DNA from 2 places in the Frigoribacterium salinisoli genome. Region 2 is predicted to be linked to the other one. Evidence: predicted binding sites of a transcription regulator. Region 2 holds the regulator's gene; the other holds the start of a gene.

Region 1 (4,413 bases), 620 kb from region 2:
CGCGTGAGCCCGCCCTTGGTCGCGATGACGACGTCGTCGGCGTAGGGGTGCAGGGCCTCCTTGAGGAGGGGCTCGGCGACGACGGGGCCGTACGAGTCGGCGGTGTCGAAGAACGTGACGCCCAGCTCGACCGCGCGACGGATCACGCGGACGGCCTCGTCGTGGTCGCGCGGCGGGCCCCAGACGCCCTCGCCGGTGAGCTGCATGGTGCCGTAGCCGAGGCGGGTGACGGGCAGGTCGCCGCCCAGGCGGAACTGGCCGGAGGCGGCCGCGGGGCGTGCGGTGTCGGTGGTCATGGGATGTCCTTTCCGAGGGGGGACCTGGTCGGAGCCGGTGCGGCACGTGCCGCAGGGGAACGGCCCCCAGGGGAGCCAACGCCTCGACGGGCGTCGCATTCCCGCGCTGCGCGGGGCCGGCTCCGGTGCCGGGGTCGAGCGTACTGCGCGGCGCACGTCGGCGTCCTCAGCGAGCGTCGCGGGCCTCCTGCGCGTCGTCGGCCCGGGCCTCGTCGTCACGGGTGGGGGCCGTGTCGCGCGGGGCGTCGTCGTCGTCCTTGTCGCCCGTGCTGTCGGTGCCGCCGACCTGGCCGTCGGACTCGTCGACGTCGTGGTCGGGCCGCGGGGCCGTGGTGTCGTCGGGGTCCAGGGCCGCGATGACCCGCCCGAGCGACACCGCGATCGAGGCGCCACCGCTGACGTCGGTCGCCGAGGCGGCACCGGAGGCGTCGATCGCGTCCCACAGGTCGGCCACGGCCCGGCGCGCCTCGGTGAACGCCGCCTTGCCGCCGTCGTCGCCGCCGAGCCCCTCGCGCACCACGACGCCGACCTCGGTCACGGCGCGGGCCACGGTCCCGGCGAGCGCGTCGGGCAGGCCGATCTGGCGACCGATGCGACGACCGAGGATCCCGGACACCTCGGCGAGGTCCTGCAGGTGGAACGAGACGCGCTCGAGCGAGGCGAGGTCGTTCCGCTCCGCGCCGTCGTCGCGGCGGCCGATCAGGCGCCGGGGGTTGTAGCTGCGGGAGTCCTCCGCCTGCTGCACCTGCGCCCGCACGTCGCGCATGGTGGCGGGCACGCCCTCGAGGCGCTGCTCCCAGTCGTGGTCCTCGAGCGGCCACGGGGCGGCGAAGACCCCGGCGACGTCGTCGAAGCGGTCGGCGAGCGCCGCTCGCGTCCGGCGCAGGCGCTCGTCGGCCTGCCCGGTGTACAGGGGCGGCACCACGAGGAGGTTGACGACCACGCCGACGACCACGCCGATGCCGACCTGCACGATGTAGCCGAGCGAGTACTCCTCGCTGTCCGAGCCGCCGAGCAGCAGCACGAACAACCCCGCGGTCAGCACCCAGTCGCGCCCGGCGCCGAGGCGCTGCACTCCCCCGACGAGCACGCCGACGCCGGCGAGGAGCGCGACGGTGAAGAGCCCGGTGTTGCCGGTGGGCAGCAGGGTGAGGACCGTGGCCAGCACGATGCCGAGGAACACGCCGACGAGCGACTGCACCCCGAGCCGCACCGAGCTCTTCACGGTCGGGTACATCGCGATGATCGCGCCGAGCGGCGCGTAGTAGGGGTACTCGGCGGCCACGCCGGGCACGCGGGGGGCGATCCACCACGCCAGGGCCGCCGCGAGGGCGGTCTTCAGGGCGAGCAGGAGGCGGGGCTGCGCGAGCAGGGCCCGGGCGACCCGCCCGACCGAACGTGGCGTGGACATCCTCGCATCGTGGCAGAACCGCGCTGGACGCACGGCCTCCCGGGGGACGTCGGCGCACCGGCGGTCGAGAACGGCCGCGCTCGACGTACACTCGTCGAACACACGTTCGATCCGCCCGGCCGGGGGCTCGCACGGAGCAGAGACCATGAGCACTCCCTTCACGCACCTCCACGTGGCGTCCGCCTTCAGCGCCCACCACGGCACCGCCCAGCCGTCCGAGCTGGTCGGTGCGGCGGTCGCCGACGGCGCCGACGCGGCGGCGGTCACCGACCGCGACGGGCTGTACGGCGCGATCCGCCACATCGGCGCCTGCCGCCGTGCGGGCATCGACCCCGTCGTCGGCGTCGAGCTCGGGGTCCGCGACGACAGGCCGGGGCACGAGTCCGACGGGGCCGAGGGCAGCTCCCCCGGTGCCGTCGACCGCGTCGTGGTGCTCGCGCACGGCCACGTCGCCGGCGCCGGCTGGGCCTCGCTGTGCCGCCTGATCAGCGCCGCGCACGGTCGCGCGACCCGGCGCCTCAGCGGCAGCGCGAACTCGGTGGCGACGGTCGGCCGGTCGCGCCTCCGGGCGTTCCTGCTCGGCGACGACGGGCCCACGGCCACGGTCCTGCTCGGCCCCGACAGCGACGTCGGACGACTGGTGCAGGCCGGGCGGCTCGGCGACGCGGCGGCGTCCCTCGCCGACTGGCGGGCGATGCTGCCGGGCGGCGTCGTGGTCGAGATCGTCTGCCACCTCACCGAGCCGGGCGAGAGCCGCAGCGTGCGGCACGCGGCGCGGCTGCTCGAGCTCGCCGAGCACGCCCGGGTGCCCGCGGTGCTCACGAACGCCGTGCGCTACCTCCAGGCCGACGACGCCCTCACCGGCGACGTGCTCGACGCGGCGGGGCGCCTGTCGCCGCTGGGCGCGTTCCGGCCGCAGCCCAACGCCCAGGCGTGGTTCAAGCGGGGCGACGACATGCGTCAGCTGGCACGCCTCGTGGGCGACGCGTCCTCCTGCCCGCGCAGCGCGAGCGAGGACCTCCTCGCGGCCACCGCCGAGCTCACCGACCGCTGCCGGCTCGACCCCGAGGCCGACCTCGGCTGGGGTCGCCCCAAGGTGCCCGAGCTCAGCGCCATCGGCGTCGACGGCGACCCCGACCGGGTGCTGCACCGCCGCGCCGAGGCGGGCGTCACGGCCCGGTTCGGTCACGCCGACGCGGGCCTGCGCGCTCGCGTCGAGGAGCGCATGCGCTACGAGCTCGGCATCATCACGGGCTTCGGGTTCGCCAGCTACTTCCTCACCGTGGCCGACGTCTCGCAGATGATGCGCGAGATGCGCGTGCGCAACGCCGCCCGCGGCTCCGGCGCCGGCAGTCTCGTCACCTACCTGCTGCGCATCTCGAACGTCGACCCGCTCGAGCACGACCTGCTCTTCGAACGGTTCCTGGGCAACAAGCGCGAGACGCTGCCCGACATCGACATCGACGTGGAGTCCGCCCGCCGCCACGAGGTCTACCGCGCGGTCTTCGACCGCTACGGCAGCAACCGGGTCACCCTCATGTCGATGCAGTCCACCTACCGGGCGCGCGGAGCCGTGCGCGACGCCGGCCTCGCCCTGGGGCTCTCCGACGAACAGGTCGACCTCGTGGCGAAGAACGTGTGGCGCTCGAACGCCCGCGACCTGCGCACCGCGCTGGCCGAGAAGCCCGAGCTGCGCGGCATCGCCGAGCTCGTGCGCACCTCGTCGCAGCTCGACCTGCTCGTCGACCTCACCGAGCGCCTCGACCGGCTGCCCCGGCACATCTCGATGCACCCGTGCGGGGTGATCCTGGGCGACGCCGACCTGCTCAGCACGACGCCCGTGCAACCGAGCGGCATGGGCCTGCCGATGAGCCAGTTCGACAAGCACGACATGAACGACGCCGGCCTGCTCAAGCTCGACCTGCTGGGCGTGCGCATGCAGAGCACCATGTCGTTCGCGCTCGACGAGATCGCCCGGGTCAACGGGGGCCGGGCCGCCGTCGCCGGAGGGCTGCCGGTCGACGCCCCCTACGTCGACCGCGAGGGCCGCGTCGAGCTCGACGAGGTGCCGCACGACGACGAGCCGACGTTCGAGGCGATCCGCACGACGCACACGCTCGGCATGTTCCAGATCGAGAGCCCAGGGCAGCGCGAGCTCATCGGCAAGATGCAGCCCGACCGCTACGAAGACCTGATCGCCGACATCTCGCTCTTCAGGCCCGGCCCCATGAAGGGCAACATGGTCGCGCCGTTCCTCGACACGAAGCACGGGTTCCAGCAGCCCGACTACCTGCACCCCCGGTTCGCGCCGTTCCTGGCGGACACCTACGGCGTCGTGATCTACCACGAGCACGTGCTGCGGATCCTGCACGAGACGATGGGCGTGACCCTCGCCGAGGCCGACGAGCTGCGGCGCACGCTCACGCGCGACGCCGACGCCATCGAGCAGGAGTTCCGGCGCCGGTCCCGGGGGCGCGTCGAGCACGGCAGGAGGCTCTTCACCGACGCCGAGATCGACGCGATCTGGAAGGTCCTCAAGGGGTTCGGCTCGTTCGGCTTCTGCAAGGCGCACGGTGCCGCGTTCGCCCTGCCGACGTACCAGAGCGCCTGGCTCAAGACGCACTACCCGGCGGAGTTCCTCGCCGGGATCCTCACCCACGACCCGGGCATGTACCCGCGCCGCCTCCTGCTCTCCGAGGCACGCCG
Region 2 (4,413 bases):
CCTTGATGTCGTCGACCATGGCGAGCATCTCGTCGGCGTGCGCGAGGGCCGCGACGGCGGCCGCCTGGGTGAGGGAGGACAGGTGGTAGGGCAGCCGGACGAGGCGCAGCGCGTCGGCGACGGCCGGGTGGGCGGCGAGGTAGCCGACGCGCGCCCCGGCGAAGGCGAAGGCCTTGCTCATGGTGCGACTGACGACCAGGCGCTCGCGTCCCTCGAGGAGGGTGAGCGCGGTGGGCTGCCCGGTGGGCATGAACTCGGCGTAGGCCTCGTCCACGAACACGATGCCGTCCGTGGCGTCGTAGGCGGCGCGGACGGTGTCGAGGTCGAGCGGCGTGCCCGTCGGGTTGTTCGGCCCGCAGAGGAAGACCAGGTCCGGGCGCGTGCGCTCGATCTCGGCCACGGCGGTGGTCGGCGAGATCTCGTAGTCGGCGTCGCGGACGCCCTCGACCCAGGTCGTGCCCGTGCCCGACGCGATGATCGAGTGCATCGAGTAGGTGGGCGGGAAGCCGAGCACGGTCCGGCCTGGTCCCCCGAAGGCCTGGAGCAGCTGCTGGATGACCTCGTTGGACCCGTTCGCCGCCCAGATGTTCGCACTGGTCAAGCCGTGGCCGAGGTACCGCGCCAGGGACTCGCGCAGGACCGTGAACTCCCGGTCGGGGTAGCGGTTGACCTGCAGCACGGCCGCCGCCATGGACTCGACGATGTCACGGGCGACCCCCTCGGGGATGGGGTGCGTGTTCTCGTTGACGTTCAGCGCGACGGGCACGCGCGGCTGGGGCGCGCCGTAGGGGGTCAGGCCGCGCAGGTCGTCGCGGAGGGGCAGGTCGTCGAGGCTGAAGGGCACCGACCCAGCCTAGGACCGACCCGGCGCGCTGACGACGGCCTCAGCCCGCGTACTGCGTCGGAACGGCGAGCTGCTGCCCAGGGTGGACCGCAGGGCTGCTCAGGGCGTTGAGCGAGACGATGTCGGCGATGACCTCACGAGGGTCCGCGTTCGGGGCCAGGTCGGCGGCCAGCTGCCAGAGCGTGTCGCCGCCCTGGACCGTGACGGTCGCGAACTCGGTCGACGCGGGCGTGTCGGAGGCGACGGCACCGCCGCCGTCGAGGACGCCGAGCGCGACGCCGGCCAGGAGCGGCACCGCGGCGAGGGCGGCGAGGACGCCGCGCCCACGGCGCGTGAGGCGCAGGTGGCTCGCGACCACCGTGCGCGCCCCGGTCGACCCGTCGACGGGGGACGCGGCGGAGGTGGAGACGACGGAGACGGCACGGCGGGTGCCGACGGGGGCTGCTGCGATGGCGCTCATGGTGTTCCTCTCTCAGGGGCGGTCCGTGCTCCGCGTTCGGCACTCGGCCGGGGGTGCCGAACGCGAAGACGTGTTCCGAACATACCTTCGAACACCCGTGCTGGCAACCCCGATCTGGTCCCGCTACCCGCGGATCTCGCGACACACTCGAACAGGTGTCCCGGGACCAGTGGTGCATCGGATACGGTTTCGATCGGTGGCACCAGTGCACCATCGACCACCGACATCGACGGCAGGAGAGCCATGAGCGACGCGCAGCGCACGACCGAGGCCCCGGCGGGCAGCGCCCGCAAGCCGCTGACGCCGAAGCAGGAGTCGATCCTCGAGGCCATCCAGGAGAGCATCGCCGGCCGGGGCTACCCGCCGAGCATGCGCGAGATCGGCGACGCCGTCGGCCTGCGCTCCCTCTCGAGCGTCACGCACCAGCTCAACCAGCTCGAGCTCGCCGGTCGCCTCCGCCGCGACCCCAACCGGCCCCGAGCGATGGAGGTCCTCGCCCACGAGGACTCCCCCGTGGCCCCCGTGGCCTCGATCCTCGCCACGAGCGACGACGGCGACACGGCCCACGTGCCGATGGTCGGCCGCATCGCCGCCGGCGTGCCCATCACGGCCGAACAGCAGGTCGAGGACGTCATGCCGCTGCCGCGCCAGCTCGTCGGCAAGGGAGACCTCTTCATGCTCCGCGTCGTCGGGGACTCCATGGTCGACGCCGCCATCTGCGACGGCGACTGGGTCGTCGTGCGCCAGCAGCAGAGCGCCGAGAACGGCGACATCGTCGCCGCCATGCTCGACGACGAGGCGACGGTCAAGGTCTTCCGGCAGCGTGACGGCCACACGTGGCTGCTGCCCCGCAACAGCGCGTTCGAGCCCATCCTCGGCGACCACGCCCAGATCGTGGGCAAGGTCGTGGCGGTCCTGCGCAGCGTCTGAGCCCGCGCCTCCTGCCCTGCACGACGGAGCGCCCGTCCCCCACCAGGGGACGGGCGCTCCGTCGTCGTGCCGGGGGTCAGGCCCGGCCGGCGACCGCCTCGGTCGCGAACTCCTGCAACGACGAGACGTCGCTCGGGTACACGCGGACCCGCACGTGCGTGCCCGACTCGACGTAGTCCGTCGTGAGGACGCGCCCCGACTCGTGCAGGTGCGACACCACGTCGCCACGGTCGAACGGGACCAGCAGGTCGAGCTCGACCTCGGGCTCGGGGAGCAGCGCCGCGATGCGGGAGCGCAGCTCGTCGATGCCCTCGCCGGTGCGCGCCGAGACGAAGACCGCCGTCGGCACGAGCCCGTGCAGCACCACGCGCTGGTCGTCGTCGACGAGGTCGCTCTTGTTGAAGACCACGATCTCGGGGATGTCGCGCCCGTCGACCTCGCCGATGACGTCGCGCACGGTCGCCAGCTGGGCGGCCGGGTCGGGGTGCGAGCCGTCGACCACGTGGACGATGACGTCGCTGCCCTGCACCTCTTCGAGCGTCGACCGGAACGCCTCCACGAGCTGGTGCGGCAGGTTGCGCACGAAGCCGACGGTGTCGGAGTAGGTGAACGGGCGCCCGTCGGGCGTCGAGCTCTTGCGCACCGTCGCGTCGAGGGTCGCGAAGAGCGCGTTCTCGACGAGCACCCCCGCCTGCGTGAGCCGGTTGAGCAGGCTCGACTTGCCCGCGTTGGTGTAGCCCGCGATCGCCACCGAGGGCACGGCGTTGCGGTCGCGGTTCGCGCGCTTGGCGTCGCGCGCCGGCTTCATCTCCTTGATCTGGCGACGGAGCCTGGCCATGCGGGTGTGGATGCGACGACGGTCGAGCTCGATCTTGGTCTCACCCGGGCCGCGGCTGCCCATGCCGGCCCCCGCGCCGCCGACCTGCCCACCGGCCTGGCGCGACATCGACTCGCCCCAGCCGCGCAGGCGCGGGAGGAGGTACTCGAGCTGCGCCAGCTCGACCTGGGCCTTGCCCTCGCGGCTCTTGGCGTGCTGGCTGAAGATGTCGAGGATCACGGCCGTGCGGTCGATGACCTTGACCTTCACCACGTCCTCCAGGGCACGCCGCTGGGAGGGCGCCAGCTCGGTGTCGGCGATCACGGTGTCGGCGCCGAGCGCTGCGACCGTGCCGCGGAGCTCCTCCGCCTTGCCCTTGCCGAGGTAGGTGCTGGGATCGGGGTTGGGCCGCCGCTGCAGGAGGCCGTCGAGGACCGCGGCGCCCGCAGTCTCGGCGAGGGCGGCGAGCTCGCGCAGGCTGTTCTCGGCGTCGGCGAGCGAGCCCTGGGAGTAGACGCCGATGAGGACGACGTTCTCGAGGCGGAGCTGTCGGTACTCGACCTCGGTGACGTCCTCGAGCTCGGTCGAGAGCCCGGCGACCCGGCGGAGGGCCGCGCGGTCCTCGCGGTCGAACTGGTCGCCGTCGGAGGATCCCTCGCCCGAACGGTCGAGGGACCGGGTCTGGATGGCCTGGGCGGGCGAGAAGAGGGTGTAGCCGGAGGCCCGCGACGCCGCCCGCTCGAGGACGCGCTCGACCACGTCGTCGGTGCCGGGGTGCCGCTCGTCGTCGAACGGGGTCGTGGGGGTGTCGGTCATCGTGGTGATCGTAGTCCTTTCGGCGTTCCGGTAGGTTCGAGGTCGTGACCAGTGAGCACTATTTCTCTCCGGAGCCGGAGAGCCCGCTCCGCCGTCGCAGCATCACGGTGACGCTCGCGGGACGCACGGTGCCCGTGACGACCGCCGCGGGAGTGTTCAGCCCCGACCGGGTCGACCCGGGCACGAGCGTGCTGCTGTCGCGCGTCCCCGCTCCCCCCGCCTCCGGCCACCTGCTCGACGTCGGCTGCGGCTGGGGTCCGATCGCACTGACCCTCGCCCTGTCGTCGCCCGACGCGACCGTGTGGGCCGTCGACGTGAACGAGCGGGTGCTCGACCTCGTGCGCGAGAACGCCCGGAGCCTCGGCCTCGAGAACGTCAACGCCGCCAGGCCCGAGGATGTTCCCGACGACCTGCGCTTCGCGACCCTCTGGTCGAACCCGCCGATCCGCGTGGGCAAGCCCGAGCTCCACGCGATCGTCTCGCACTGGCTGCCCCGGCTCGAGACCGGCGCGGACGGCTGGCTCGTCGTGCAGAAGCACCTCGGTG

Evidence for each region. The regulator LexA, encoded in region 2, represses DNA repair genes until DNA is damaged. The targets are predictions, from matches to a motif close to TCGAACANNTGTTCGA.
Region 1: ACYVHQ_RS04610 (DNA polymerase III subunit alpha) is a predicted target of LexA. The motif match lies at 1,802-1,817, and genes of this name have one in related genera.

Annotation. Positions count from the first base shown of each region.
Region 1 is NZ_BAAGVB010000001.1:988,799-993,211, forward strand. It holds gene ACYVHQ_RS04600 (aldo/keto reductase) at 1-296, opposite strand, end outside; gene ACYVHQ_RS04605 (aromatic acid exporter family protein) at 463-1,707, opposite strand; gene ACYVHQ_RS04610 (DNA polymerase III subunit alpha) at 1,853-4,413, shown strand, end outside.
Region 2 is NZ_BAAGVB010000001.1:369,199-373,611, reverse strand. It holds gene ACYVHQ_RS01805 (histidinol-phosphate transaminase) at 1-844, opposite strand, end outside; gene ACYVHQ_RS01800 (LysM peptidoglycan-binding domain-containing protein) at 885-1,304, opposite strand; gene lexA (transcriptional repressor LexA) at 1,548-2,234, shown strand; gene hflX (GTPase HflX) at 2,311-3,867, opposite strand; gene ACYVHQ_RS01785 (class I SAM-dependent methyltransferase) at 3,912-4,413, shown strand, end outside.